DNA from 4 places in the Pseudoduganella sp. GW821-FHT05F09 genome. Region 2 is predicted to be linked to each of the others. Evidence: predicted binding sites of a transcription regulator. Region 2 holds the regulator's gene; each other region holds the start of a gene.
What was found. Region 2 encodes sigma-54, which starts transcription at its own class of promoters, with help from an activator protein. Its sites were predicted from a motif close to TGGCANGNAANCTGCTTT; they were not measured.

Region 1 (3,307 bases), on a different contig from region 2:
GCGATGAACGGCGGCGCCAGCAGCACATGGTCGCCGCGCTCGCCGTCTATGGTGCCGCCCATCGGATACACCATCAGCCCGCGTCCCATGGCCGCCTCCTTCACCGCCGCGTGCAGCCTTGCCGCCGACGGGAACGGCTCCTTGCTGTCCCTGTCCTTCACCAGCTCCAGCGCCCAGAACAGCCCCCGTCCCCGGATATCGCCCACGTGCGGATGCTGCCCGAACGCGTCCTTGAGCATGCGCTTGAAGGCCGCGCCGCGCACCGTCACCGCGCCCAGCAGGCAGTCGCGCTGGATGATGCGCTGCACCGCCAGCGCCGCCGCCGCCGCCACCGGATGGCCGATGTAGGTGTGCCCGTGCTGGAACACGCCGCTGCCGTCGCGTATGCGCTGCACCACATGCTCGCGCGCCAGCACCGCGCCGATGGGCTGGTAGCCCGCGCCCAGGCCTTTGCCCAGCGCCACCAGGTCCGGCAGCACGTTCTCCTGCTCAACCGCATACAGCGTGCCGGTGCGCCCCATGCCGCACATCACCTCGTCCGCGATGAACAGCATGCCGTACTTGTCGCACAGCGCCCGCACGCCCTTGAAATAGCCCGGCGTGGGCGGAATGGCGCCGCCCGTGGCGCCCACCACCGGCTCGGCGCAAAAGCCGATCACCTTGTCCGGCCCGGCCGCCAGGATCTCCGCCTCCAGTTCCGACAGCAGGGACGCGGTGTAGTCGCCCAGCGTCTGCTGCGGCAGGCGGTCTCGGTATTCGTAGCAGGGCGACACGCGCCGCACGTCCATCAGCAGCGGTGCGAAATGCTTGCGCCGGAACGCGTTGCCGCCCAGGGCCAGCGCGCCCAGCGTGTTGCCGTGGTAGCTCTGGCGGCGCGCGATGAACACGCTGCGCTGCGGCTGGCCGCTTTCAACAAAGTACTGGCGCGCCAGCTTGAGCGCCGTCTCCATCGCTTCCGAGCCGCCGGACACCAGGTAGACGTGATTCAGGTCGCCGGGCGCGTCGTGGGCCAGGCGTTCGGCCAGCGCCTCGGCAGCCTCGGTGGTGAAGAAGCCCGTGTGGGCATAGGCCAGGCGGTCGATCTGCGCATGCATGGCGGCGCTCACGTCCGGATGGCCGTGGCCCAGCGAGGACACGGCGGCGCCGCCGCTGGCGTCGATGTAGCTGTTGCCACGGCTGTCGCGGATGGTGATGCCGCTGCCGCTGACGGCGATGGGGGGAGTGTGGCGCAGGCTGCGGTGAATGATATGGCTCATGTCGTCCTCGCGGTGGAATGGAAAGACGACGATAAAACGCCGTGCGCGCGGGCTTGTTGATTTTTGTCTTGCCCTGCGCAATTAACAATGTTCCCAAGGGGCTACTGTCGGAATTCTTTACACCGTTGGCCTACCGTAGCCACCAAGAAATGCCTTCAAAAAACAAAGATGCCCGTTGCGAAATTAATATTGCCGATGTGGTATGAAAAGTGCTTTATAGGCAATAGTAACAATTTGCCGGCCTTGGCCGATCATTAAAAATATTGAAAGATGACAACATGTTTAAATTCATGAAGTTCTCCCTGCCAGCGCTGCTGCTGGCTTGCTCGGCATTGAGCGCCAACGCTGCCGTCATCCAGCTGGGCAGCATTTCCAAGGCCTACGGCTCGGCTGGCGGTTCCGCCGCCAGCACCGGCGCGGGTTCGTGCGACACCCTCAATACCAACTCGATCACGGTGCGGGACACGTCGCCGTCCAGCTGCGACCGTTTCAGCGACCTGTTCAACTTCAGCAACCTGGGCTACAAGAGTCTCGACCACCTGACGCTGACGCTGAGCTTCAGCGACACCGGCAATGTCCAGGCGGAAGACTGGAGAATGCGCCCCGCCGCCAGCACGCTGGGCAGCGCCACGCTTTTCGACATGACCAATACCGGCAGCGGCAACGGCAGCACCACCCAGTCGTTCATCATTTCCGCCGCACAGAGCGATGTGTTCAGCTTGATTTCCAACAGCCACAATTTCTACCTCTGGTTCGCCGAGCAGAGTACGGGCGCCGATACCTTCAACCTGATCTCGGCCAAGCTGGACGTGTACGGCACCGTGCCCGAGCCATCGAGCGTCGCCTTGCTGGCGCTGGGCCTGGCCGGCGTGGGCCTGCTGCGCCGCCGCGCACGGCGCTAAGCAGTCCGCAGGAGGCGGCGGGCCGGTTGCGTTTCCATGCCAGTTGCTGGACACTCTGTCCAACGCAATGACATCACAGCCGCCATGACCGATCGCCTGCCTCCCATCCCTTTCGAGCAATTGAACGCCGCCCAGCAAGCGGTGGCGCAGGCCGTGATAGACGGCCCGCGCGGCGCCTTGTACGGCCCGTTTGTGCCCCTGATACGCAGCCCGGAGCTGATGTCCGCAGCGCAGCAGATGGGCGAGTATCTGCGCTACCGCAGCGCCATCGGCACGCGCCTGTCCGAGCTGGCCATCCTGGTGACGGCGCGGCAGTGGGACCAGCAGGTGGAGTGGGCGATACATGCGCCCATCGCCATGGAGGAGGGCATCAGCCCCGCCATGGTGGAGGCCATCGCCGCAGGCCGGCGTCCCGCCGCCATGACGGAAGGCGAGGCGCTGGTGCATGATTTTTGCGTGGAGCTGCAGCGCAACAAGCGCGTCAGCGACGCGACCTATAACGCGGCGCTGGCGCTGTTTGGCGAGCACGGCGTGGTTGACCTGATGGGATTGAACGGCTACTACACCTTGCTGGCGATGCTGATGAACGCGGCGCAGACGCCCGCGCCGCCGTCCAGCGCGGCGCCGCTGCCGTAGCGCAGGGGCGTCAGGCCGGCGTGACGTTGCGCTGTATCCAGAGCAGCATGTCGCGCCAGATGCGCTCGATTTCGGCGTCCGGCGGCAGGGCCTGCGCGTGCGGCAGTTCGATGGTGATGACCGGCACCTGCTTGTGCCGGCCGCTGTAGTTGCCCAGCGAGCCGGGATAGACGCCAACCGGGCGGTAGGACAGGTGGCCGAAGCTGCGCGGCGGTTCGGGCTTGCCGTCGAAATCGAGCACGCCGTAGGGCGCGTGCACGGAGACGATCAGGTCCGGCTGGAAGCGCTCGATGGCGTCGTTGACCCAGCGGCTTTCAGGCTCGGACAGCGGCTTCTTGCCGGGGAAGCGGCGCGGATCGCTGCGCGTGGCCTTGGCCCAGTAGCGCGGCGCCTCCTGCTGCCAGCCTGGCGTGGGGAAGTTGCGGTTCAGGTCCACGCCGCGCGCGTTCACGCGCTGCGGCCTGGCGGCCAGCAGGCCGTCCGGATTGACCAGCGGCGCCACCTTCCATTGCA
Region 2 (3,307 bases):
CGCGCCAGGCCAGCAGCGCGGCGGTCAGCGCGCGCACCATGGACAGGGACAGGGAGTTGAGCGCCTTGGGGCGGTCGAGGGTGATGATGCCGGCGGCGTTGGCAACCTGGGTGATGACGTGCTCGCTCATGGCTGATTGTCTCAATAATTGTTAGACAGCCATTTTAGCGCGGGCGCAAAAAAGGGCGCCAGATGCGCCCTTTGTTGGGAGTGCCGGTGACCGTCTTATGCGGTGGCGGCAGGCTCGTACGTGTCCGGGAGATGCTTGATGGCGTCGTGGCCATGCTCCTGCACTTTGGCCTTGTACTTCATGACTTGGCGGTCCAGTTTGTCGATCAGCGTATCGATGGCAGCATACAGGTCTTGCGACAGGCTTTCCACGTACACAGTCTTGCCGGACATGCGCAGGTTGATCTCGGCTTTTTGCCTTTTGTCTTTCTCGGTGAGGTTATCTACAGTCAGGATGACAGCAATATCAATAACTTGATCGAAATGGCGCTTTACCCGTTCCAGCTTGTTCTGCACGTATTCACGGATGGCGGGGGTCACTTCGAGATGATGTCCACTGATGGTGAGATTCATACACACTCCTAAAGATAAGGGCTCATGCGCTATCGAATGTTATTTGAGCGCAGGGGAACCCAAGTAAAACTACAAAGCTTTACGCAGACTTACCGGAGGGATTTTCAAGGCTTCGCGATATTTGGCAACAGTCCGTCGCGCAATTACCATGCCCTGTTCTCCCAGCATGTCCGCAATCTTACTGTCGGATAAAGGATTTTTCGGGTCTTCAGCTCCTGTCAGTTGCACTATCAGCGCCCGTATCGCCGTCGAGGATGCTTCTCCTCCTGCTTCGGTGGCGACGTGGCTGCCAAAGAAATATTTCAACTCAAACATCCCATGCGGAGTCAGCATGTATTTCTGAGTTGTTACCCGAGAAATAGTGCTCTCGTGTAGTCCCAGTGTATCAGCAATTTCACGCAACACAAGGGGTCTCATGGCAACCGCGCCATGGCTGAAAAAGTTCTTTTGCCTTTCTACTATCGCCTGCGCCACGCGCAAAATCGTGTCGAAACGCTGGCGCATATTCTTGATCAGCCACTTGGCTTCCTGCAGCTGCGCGCCCATGGCCGACTCGCCCTTGCCCTGCTTGAGCATGTTGGCGTACAGCGCGTTTACGCGCAGGCGCGGCATCACGTCGTTGTTCAAGGAGACCTGCCAGCCATTGCGCGCCTTCTTCACGATCACATCCGGCACCACGTAGTCGGACACGTCGGAAGCGAACTCGGCGCCCGGGTGCGGATTGCACTGGCGTATCACCGCCTGCGCTTCGCGCAGGTCCTCGTCGTCGCAATCGAGGGCTTTTTTCAGCTTGTTGAATTCGCGCTGCGCGAACCAGGCCAGGTGTTTTTCCACGATGCAGATGGCCATGCGGCGCGTGACCAGCGGCACGCCGGGCATGCGCTTGATCTGCAGCGCCAGGCACTCGGAGGCGCTGCGCGCGCCCACGCCGATGGGGTCGAAACTTTGCAGCAGGGTCAGCGCCGTTTGCAGCTCTTCCAGCTCCACGTCCGCCTCTTCCGGCAGGCGTGCATGGATCTCTTCCAGCGGCTCTTCCAGATAGCCGTTCTCGTCCAGCGCGTCGATGATGAGCTCCATCAGCACGCGGTCGCGCGGCTGCTGCACGGTCACGCGCATCTGCTCCATCAGGTGCTCGCGCAGGGTGCAGTGGCTCGCTTCGAGCTGCGGGCGCGAGTCCTCGTCGTCCGGCGCCTTGCTGCGGCCGGCGTCGCTCCAGTCGGTGTCGGCCTCGGCGCCGCTGGCGCTGTCGCCGCCGGCGCCGTCGAAGGGATCGCCCTCGCCGGCCGGCGCGCTGTCCTGCGCCGGCGCGCCCACGTCGGCGGGCGACGCGTCGGCGCCGTCGGACTGGGTCTGGTTGATGGCGCCGTCGCCGAGCAGGCGCAGCGAGCGGTCCAGCGGATCATCCAGGCGCTCCAGCAGCGGATTTTCGCCCAGCAGCTGTTCCAGTTCCTGGTGCAGCTCCAGCGTGGACAGCTGCAGCAATCGGATCGACTGCTGCAGTTGCGGCGTCAGCGCCAGGTGCTGAGAGGTGCGGAGTTGCAGTGACTGTTTCATGGGCTGGGTCAGGAATTACATGCGGAAGTGTTCGCCGAGGTAGACGCGCCGCACCGATTCGTCGGCGATGATGTCGTCCGGACGGCCGGACGCCAGCACGCTGCCCTGGTTGATGATGTAGGCGCGGTCGCAAATGCCCAGCGTCTCGCGCACGTTGTGGTCGGTGATCAGCACGCCGATGCCGCGCTCCTTGAGGAAGCGCACGATGCGCTGGATCTCGATCACGGCGATCGGATCGACGCCGGCGAACGGCTCGTCGAGCAGCACGAAGCGCGGGTTGGTGGCCAGCGCGCGCGCAATCTCCACCCGGCGGCGCTCGCCGCCCGACAGCGACAGCGCCGCGTTCTCGCGCAGCTTCTCGATCTGCAGGTCGGCCAGCAGGCGGTCCAGGCGCTCGTTGATCTCCTGCTTGCTCAGCGCCTTGCCGTTGACCTTCTGGATCTCCAGCACGGCGCGGATGTTCTCCTCCACCGTCAGCTTGCGGAACACCGAAGCCTCCTGCGGCAGGTAGGACAGGCCCAGCGTGGCGCGCTGGTGGATGGGCATGCTCGACACGTCCACGCCGGCGATGTCGATGCTGCCCGCGTCGGACGGCACCAGGCCCACGATCATGTAGAAGGAGGTGGTCTTGCCGGCGCCGTTGGGGCCCAGCAGGCCCACCACTTCGCCGCATTCCACCTGCAGCGACACGTCGTGCACCACCTGGCGCTTGCCGTAGGACTTCTGCAGTCCGCGCACCACCAGGGTGCTGGCGCAGCTTTGCATTGCTTCAGCCATGGTTATTTCCCCGCTGGCGGTTGCTGTACCGGCGCGGCCGGCGCAGCAGGAGCGGCCGGGGCGGCCGGCTTGGGCGTGGACGGCTGGATCACCATGGTGCCGCGGCCGCCGCCGGTCTTGCCTTCGCCGCTGGCGGTGTTGCGCACGCTGAACTGCTCGCGGCGGCTGTCGTAGGAGATGAACTCGCCCGACACTTCGTCGCTCGGCTTGCTGCCTTCCAGGCGGCGCACCTTGGCGCGCACGAACAGCTTCACCAGCTCGTTCTTGCCGTCGTATTCGATGCGCTCGGCCTCGCCTTCCATCCACTGCTCGCCTTCGCCGTCGCGCTTCTGGCGGAAGGTGGTCGGCTTGCCGCCGGCGCTGGTGAGCGTCACGTACTGGTAACCTTGCGGGT
Region 3 (3,307 bases), on a different contig from region 2:
GGCGGGCGACGCCCACATGCGCTTGCAGCAGTTCGGCCCGGCCGCCGACTATTTCCAGAAGGCGGTAGAGCTGGCGCCCGGCACGTCGGCGCTGCACGCGGCGCTGGGCGCGAGCCGGCTCGGCCTGGGCGACAGCCAGCGCGCGATCAGCGAGCTGGAACGCGCCAGCACGCTGGACACCAAGGCGCCGCGCGCCGGCATCATGCTGGTGGTGGTGCATCTGCGTAACAAGGACTACGCCAAGGCGCTGGCGGCCGTGGCGGCGCTGGAAAAACAAGGCAACAATCCCGCCGTGCAGAACCTGAAAGGCGGCGTGCTACTGGCCAGCAACGACTTCTCCGCTGCGCGGACCGCCTTCCAGGGCGCGCTCTCGCTCGATCCGGCCTACTTGCCCGCGCTCGACAATCTGGGCCAGCTCGATGTGCTGGAGCACCAGCCCGAGCGCGCCCGCCAGCGCTACGAGGCGGCCCTGGCCAAGGACAAGAAGAATATCGCGGTCATGACGGCGCTGGCGCGGCTGGCCACCGGCCAGGGCAAGACCGCCGAAGCGATAGGCTGGCTGGAACGGGCACAGCGCGAAAATCCGGACGCGCTGCCGCCCGCGCTGCTGCTGGCCAACTACTATCTGCGCGCCGGCGAGACGACCAAGGCGCTGACGCTGGCGCAAAAGCTGCATGGAAGTAATCCCGACAACGCCGACGTGCTGGCCGTGCTGGCGCAGGCGCAAACCGCCGGCAACAGCCACCAGGCAGCACTCGAGAGCTACACCAAGCTGGCCGTGCTGCAGCCGGATTCGGCCATGGTGCAGATGCAGATCGCCGGCGCCAACCTGGCCTTGCGTCAACTGCCGGACGCCCTGGTCGCGGCGCGCAAGGTGCTGGCCCTGCAGCCGGACAACGGCCTGGCGCAGCTGACCACGGTGCGCCTGCTGACCGAACAGGGCAGCTGGAACGAGGCCTTCGCCATCGCGCAGCAGGCGCAGAAGCGCAATCCGCAGCTGCCGCTGGGCTACCGCCTGGAAGGCGACATCCTGATGGCGCAAAGCCGCGCCGTGCCGGCGCTGAAGCTTTACGAGCGCGCTTATCTGCTGGAGCCCAGCGGCCCGGCCGTGATCGCCATCCACCGCAGCCTGTCGGCGCAGGGGCGCAAGCAGGAGGCCACCGAGCGCGTGCTGCAATGGCTGCAGCAGCATCCGCGCGACGCGACCGCGCGCCTCTACCTTGCCAGCGCCTTGATGAGCGCGCAAGACTACGCGGGCGCGGCGCTGCAGTACGAGAAGATCATCGAAGCCGACGCCGGCAACGTGGTGGCGCTGAACGACCTGGCTTGGACGCTGCAGCAGGTAAAGGACAAGCGTGCGCTCGAGTACGCCGAACGCGCGCACAAGCTGGCCGGCAGCAACCCGGCGGTGCAGGACACGCTGGGCTGGGTGCTGCTCGAGCAGGGCCAGCCCGCGCGCGCCGTGCCGATACTGAAACAGGCCAGCGACGCGGCGCCGCAGGTCAGCGAGATCCGCTACCACTATGCCACCGCACTGATGAAAACCGGCGACAAGCCCGGCGCGCGCCGCCAGTTCGAGCTGCTGCTGGCCGACAAGAGCTTCGCGCGCCAGAACGAAGTGCGGGCGCTGCTGCCGCAGTTGTGAGTCCCGCCATGGGTTCGGCTGCACTGCGTCGCTTTTGCTTACATGCATGCCCCGCGCCGAATCCGGAATACGGTCCCCGCCCCGCAAACCGCCGTGTGGCCCGCATATTGCTATGGGTGTAGTGAGCAACCCAACCACAGGAGTTCATCATGCAGAGCTTGACCGTATTGCGCCGCAGCCTGTTTTGCCTTACCGCCGTTGGCGCGCCGCTGGCCATGGCGGCGCCGCTGGCCCCCTTCGTCCTGAGCAAATCGGGCCTGGTGGAAATCAAGTACACCGGCTACCAGGCGCGCAGCAGTGACAGCGGCAAGGCCGGCACGCTGAAGGAGGCCACCTTCGCGGCCGGCTATATGACCTCGATCAATGAAGTCGGCAACGCCTCCGACAGCTACTGGCAGCAGGGCCAGAACAACCAGAGCATTTCCTTCATGATGTACGGCGCAGGCGACGCCAGCACCTCGGCCGGCACCGGCGGCGTGGGCAAGCGCATCTACAGCGCCGGCTGCACCAACGCGGCCTTCGGCTGCGACGGCAAGATCCACCTGGACTTCTATATCGACAAGCTGAGCGGCGGCACCAATCCCAGCTTCGGCACGGGCGGCCTGAAGACGCTCGACCGCACCGCCTTCAACAAAATCAAGGGCATCACCGACGGCGAATTGCTGATGAGCTGGGAGTTCACGCCCGGCATGGTGACCGCCCCGGTCGCCGGCATGAGCAATGTGGCCTTCAATCCGCTCAATACCACGTTGTTCCAGGAAACCGACGGCCTGCCCACGCCGGCGTTCGGCACCGGCACCTATCTGGCCAATTGCATGTCAGGCCCGGCCTGCATCTACTTCCGCAGCGGCAGCCAGGCCGGTGGCGCCGACTTCTTCGGCATTAACACCATCACCAGCATACTGGCCACTTCGGCGGTGGGCAAAAACGGCTGGGGCTGGCGCCTAGCCGATCCGGTTGTCGCGCAGGTGGAACTGCCCGAACCCGGCGGACTGGCGCTGCTGGCTGCGGGTCTGCTGGGGCTGGCCGGTCTGCGCCGGCGCGGCAGCGCCTGATGGATGGCGCCATGCCGCTGCGCAAGCGAATGCCAGGTCCGGCGCTAAGCCCGCGCCGGCGGCTGGTAGCGGCCGGGCGCGATGATGCCTTGCGGGTCCAGCGCGGCCTTCAGGCTGGCGGCAACGCGCCAGTAGCTGTCGCCGCCGCCGTCCAGATCGGCCATCGACTGCAGGCCGACCCGGTAGGGAATGTAGCCGGCCTCCATGACGGTGTCGAACAGCTGGCGGTAGCACATCATGGCGCGCGCGGTCTCGTCCGGGCTGTCCTTGTCGTAGGCCACGGTGATCACGCCGCCCAGCGCGCGCTCGTTGATCATGCTGAAGGTGGCGAACAGGTCGAAGCCGTGCAGGCGGAAGATGGGCTCGGCCAGCGCGTGCACGCGCAGCAGGTCCTCGCCGCACATGGGCAGCACGGGCGACACCCACAGCAGGCCGCAGTTGTCCAGCGCCGGGTTGGCGCCGGCGGGAAATCCCGGCGGCAGGCCGCCGCGCCTGCGCCAGTAGGCGCCGGCCAGGAAGCGTCCGTTCGGTATGCCCTTGTTCATGTCGAACAGGGAACGGCCCAGCGCCACCTTGGCGCGCAGCCGCCGGGCCGCAGGCCGGTTGC
Region 4 (3,307 bases), on a different contig from region 2:
CTCCGCTGGTCTTCACCTGGAACACGGCGGCGTCGATACGGCTGTCCGCGCCCAGCAGTGCCTTCACGCCCGCTTCGGTATGCGTGCTGCGCGCCGGCTGCAAGCCGAAGTTGAAGCCGCCGCCGGCGCCGGAGTAGAACAGTTCGTTCAGCGTTGGTGTTTCGAAGCCGCGCGCGGCGCTGGCGTACACGTTCAGCACCGGCGACACTTTGTACAGCAGGCCCGCCACCGGCGTGGTGCGGCTGTAGCGCAGCCCGCCGCTGTCGTTGCCGTTCGAGAGATAGCGGTCGTCCACGTCCACCTTGAAGCGGCTGTGGCGCAGGCCCGCGTTCAGCACCCAGGCGTCTTGCGTCCATTCGGTTTGCAGGTAGGGATCGGTGCTGGCGACGGTGTCCGTTTCGTCGCGCCGGAGCTTGCCCTTGACGCCCAATTCGGTGGCGGTGAAGTTTTCGTAGCCTTTGCGTTCATCCTGCGAGCGGCCGTATTCGATGCCTGCGGTGGTGGTCAGCTTGCCGCCGGCCAGTGCGCGCACGTCCACGAAGCTGATGTCGACGCCGCTGAAGTCGCGGTCGAAATCGACCACGCCGCCCGAGTGGCTGGCCGGCGCCTGGAAGGCGCGCGAGAATGCCTGGTACTGGATGACCTGGCGGTTGCCGCCATAGGCCGTGACGCGCAGCTTGCCGCTGTCTCCGCCCGCAATGCCGCCGAGCTGCTGTTCCCACGCCGCGCCTATCTGCTGGTGGTCTATGCTTTTGCGGGTGTTGTAGCGTTCCGCGAAGGTGCGCTTGACGGCGGCCGTGTCGCTGGCGTCTGTCTCGCCGGCGCGCGGGTCGCGCCGCCAGGTGGTCCAGGTGACGCCCAGCGGGTCCTGCGTATTGTCCTGGCGCAGGGCGCTCGCGGTGATGGTCAGCTTGCCGCCCGCACCCGGCGCCAGCGTGAGCTTGGCGTAGGCCTGGTCGCGCCGCGCGGCGCTGTGGTCGCGGTAGCCGTCCGTGTCGAAGCGCGACGCGTCCAGCACGTAGCCCACATTGCCCGCTTTGCCCTGTGCGTTGACGTCCATTTTGCGGGCGCCGTCGCTGCCGGCGGACAAGCTGGTTTCCAGCGTGGGCGGGCCTGCGCCGTCGCGCGTGAACAGCTGCACCACACCGCCGGCATGGTTGCCGTAGACGGCGGAGAACGGGCCACGCAGCACTTCCAGGCCCTCGGCCATGTCGAGGTTGAAGGTGGCGGCCTGGCCCTGGCCGTCCGGCATGCTGGCCGGGATGCCGTCGGCGATCAGTTTCACGCCGCGCACGCCGAAGGCCGAGCGGGCGCCGAAGCCGCGCGAGGATATCTGCAAATCCTGCGCGTAGTTCTGGCGGTTTTGCGCCACCAGGCCGGGCACGGAGGCCAGCGCTTCGGATACGTTCACGCGCATCTGGCTATCGCGGATGCGCTCGGCGTCCACCACGTCGATGGCGGCCGGGAAGTCCATGCTGCTGTGCTCCACGCGGCTGCCGCTGACGATGACCACCGGCGCTTCGCCGCTGGCCGCTGCCGCTTGCTGCGCGGCGCCCGCCACGAACAGGGCCGCAACGGCGTTTAAATGAAATCGGTGCTGCATGTTGAATCTCCTTGGTTGAGTTCCGCGCCTGCCTGGCGGGGGCCGGCAAGTCTGCTTCAACCCGTAAGCAATATACCTGCCATCGCGCTTGCCGTGCGCGTGGCATGCCGTTTGCATCGTCTGCCGGATGCGCGCGCATGCGGCGCGCGCGATCCTCACTGACCTTAAAGGTATAGCCATGAAAAAATCCTATTGTCCCCGCGCCGCCGGCGCGCTTGCAAGCCTTTCGCTGCTGCTGGCCGCGCAGGGCGCATGGGCGGCGGCGCTGGCCTATGTGCCGAACGAGAAGTCCGGCACGGTGAGCGTGGTCGATACCGCCACCGACACGGTGCTGCGCAGCCTGCCGGCGGGAAAGCGGCCGCGCGGCATTGCCGCCGTTGCGCTGGCGGGCGGCACGCGGCTGTTCGTGACGGACGCCGCCAGCAGCCAGCTGCTGATGCTCGACAGCGCGGGCGGTCCCGCGCCCGCGGCGCTGGCGCTGGGCAAGTCGCCGGAAGGCGTGGGCGTGTCGGCCGACGGCCGCTACGCCGCCGTCGCGGTCGAGGAGAGCAACAGCGTCACGCTGGTCGATGCCCGCAGCGGCGCGCGGCTGGCGGACATACCGGTCCAGGGCCGCAATCCCGAGCACGCGGTGTTCAGCCCGGACGGCCGCTGGCTCTATGTCAGCGCGGAAGAAGCCGAACAGGTGGACGTGATCGACGTGGAGAAACGGCGCCAGACCGGGGCCGTGGCCGTAGGCCTGCGTCCGCGCGGCATCGGCTTTTCGCCGGACGGCAGCCGCGCCTATATCGCCTGCGAGCTGGTGAACACCGTGTACGTGATCGATACCGCCACGCGCGGCACGCTGGCCAGGATACCGGCCGGGCGCAACGCCAACGGCATCGCCGTGCACCCGAACGGCAAGCAGGTCTATGTGTCCAACGGCGCGGACGGCACCGTGATGCTGATCGACACCGCCAGCCTTTCCGTCAGCGCGACCGTGGCCGTGGGCAAGCGGCCCTGGAATATGGCGCTCACGCCGGACGGCGCCAAGCTGTACGTGGCCAACGGACGCTCCAACAGCGTCTCCGTCATCGACACGGCCAGCGCGCGCAAGGTGGCCGACATCGCGGTGGGCGAATTGCCTTGGGGCGTGGCCATCCCCTGAGCGTGACACCTGCCACAGCGGCTGTGCAACACCTGTTCAACTTTGGAGCAGATTGCGGCGGCGGCGGCGCGGTTTTCGCCACGCAGGGGCCTGGCACGGTGTTTGCGAAATAGAAGGTGCAAGTCCAACCAACACTGAAGAAAGAGGATGACATGAATCTCGCCGATATCAACAAACTGGGTGTCGCCAACCCTTTCAAGCAACGCTATGACAACTACATCGGCGGCAAGTTCGTCGCGCCGGTAAAGGGCGAGTACTTCGCCAACCTTACGCCGATCACCGGCCTGCCGTTCTGCGAGATTGCGCGCTCCACTGCGGAAGACGTGGAAATTGCGCTGGATGCGGCGCACGCTGCGAAGGAAGCGTGGGGCAAGACCTCGCAGACCGAGCGCGCCAATATCCTGAACAAGATCGCCGACCGCATGGAGCAGAACCTGCAGCTGATCGCCACGGCGGAAACCATAGACAACGGCAAGCCTATCCGCGAGACCATGGCGGCCGACATTCCGCTGGCGATCGACCACTTCCGCTATTTCGCCGGCTGCATCCGCGCCCAG

Region 1: a site for sigma-54 is predicted at 1,455-1,472, ahead of AC07S4_RS11860 (PEP-CTERM sorting domain-containing protein). Genes of this name have one in related genera too.
Region 3: a site for sigma-54 is predicted at 1,742-1,759, ahead of AC07S4_RS04885 (PEP-CTERM sorting domain-containing protein). Genes of this name have one in related genera too.
Region 4: a site for sigma-54 is predicted at 1,704-1,721, ahead of AC07S4_RS29935 (beta-propeller fold lactonase family protein). Genes of this name have one in related genera too.

Annotation. Positions count from the first base shown of each region.
Region 1 covers NZ_JBWKSD010000003.1:451,483-454,789, forward strand. The annotation lists gene AC07S4_RS11855 (aspartate aminotransferase family protein) at 1-1,256, opposite strand, end outside; gene AC07S4_RS11860 (PEP-CTERM sorting domain-containing protein) at 1,535-2,158, shown strand; gene AC07S4_RS11865 (carboxymuconolactone decarboxylase family protein) at 2,243-2,794, shown strand; gene AC07S4_RS11870 (M14 family zinc carboxypeptidase) at 2,805-3,307, opposite strand, start outside.
Region 2 covers NZ_JBWKSD010000007.1:89,921-93,227, reverse strand. The annotation lists gene AC07S4_RS22175 (enoyl-CoA hydratase/isomerase family protein) at 1-130, opposite strand, end outside; gene hpf (ribosome hibernation-promoting factor, HPF/YfiA family) at 226-582, opposite strand; gene AC07S4_RS22165 (RNA polymerase factor sigma-54) at 652-2,136, opposite strand; gene lptB (LPS export ABC transporter ATP-binding protein) at 2,152-2,913, opposite strand; gene lptA (lipopolysaccharide transport periplasmic protein LptA) at 2,916-3,307, opposite strand, start outside.
Region 3 covers NZ_JBWKSD010000001.1:1,160,502-1,163,808, forward strand. The annotation lists gene prsT (XrtA/PEP-CTERM system TPR-repeat protein PrsT) at 1-1,645, shown strand, start outside; gene AC07S4_RS04885 (PEP-CTERM sorting domain-containing protein) at 1,795-2,700, shown strand; gene AC07S4_RS04890 (FAD-binding oxidoreductase) at 2,745-3,307, opposite strand, start outside.
Region 4 covers NZ_JBWKSD010000016.1:12,034-15,340, forward strand. The annotation lists gene AC07S4_RS29930 (TonB-dependent receptor family protein) at 1-1,603, opposite strand, end outside; gene AC07S4_RS29935 (beta-propeller fold lactonase family protein) at 1,782-2,750, shown strand; gene adh (aldehyde dehydrogenase) at 2,903-3,307, shown strand, end outside.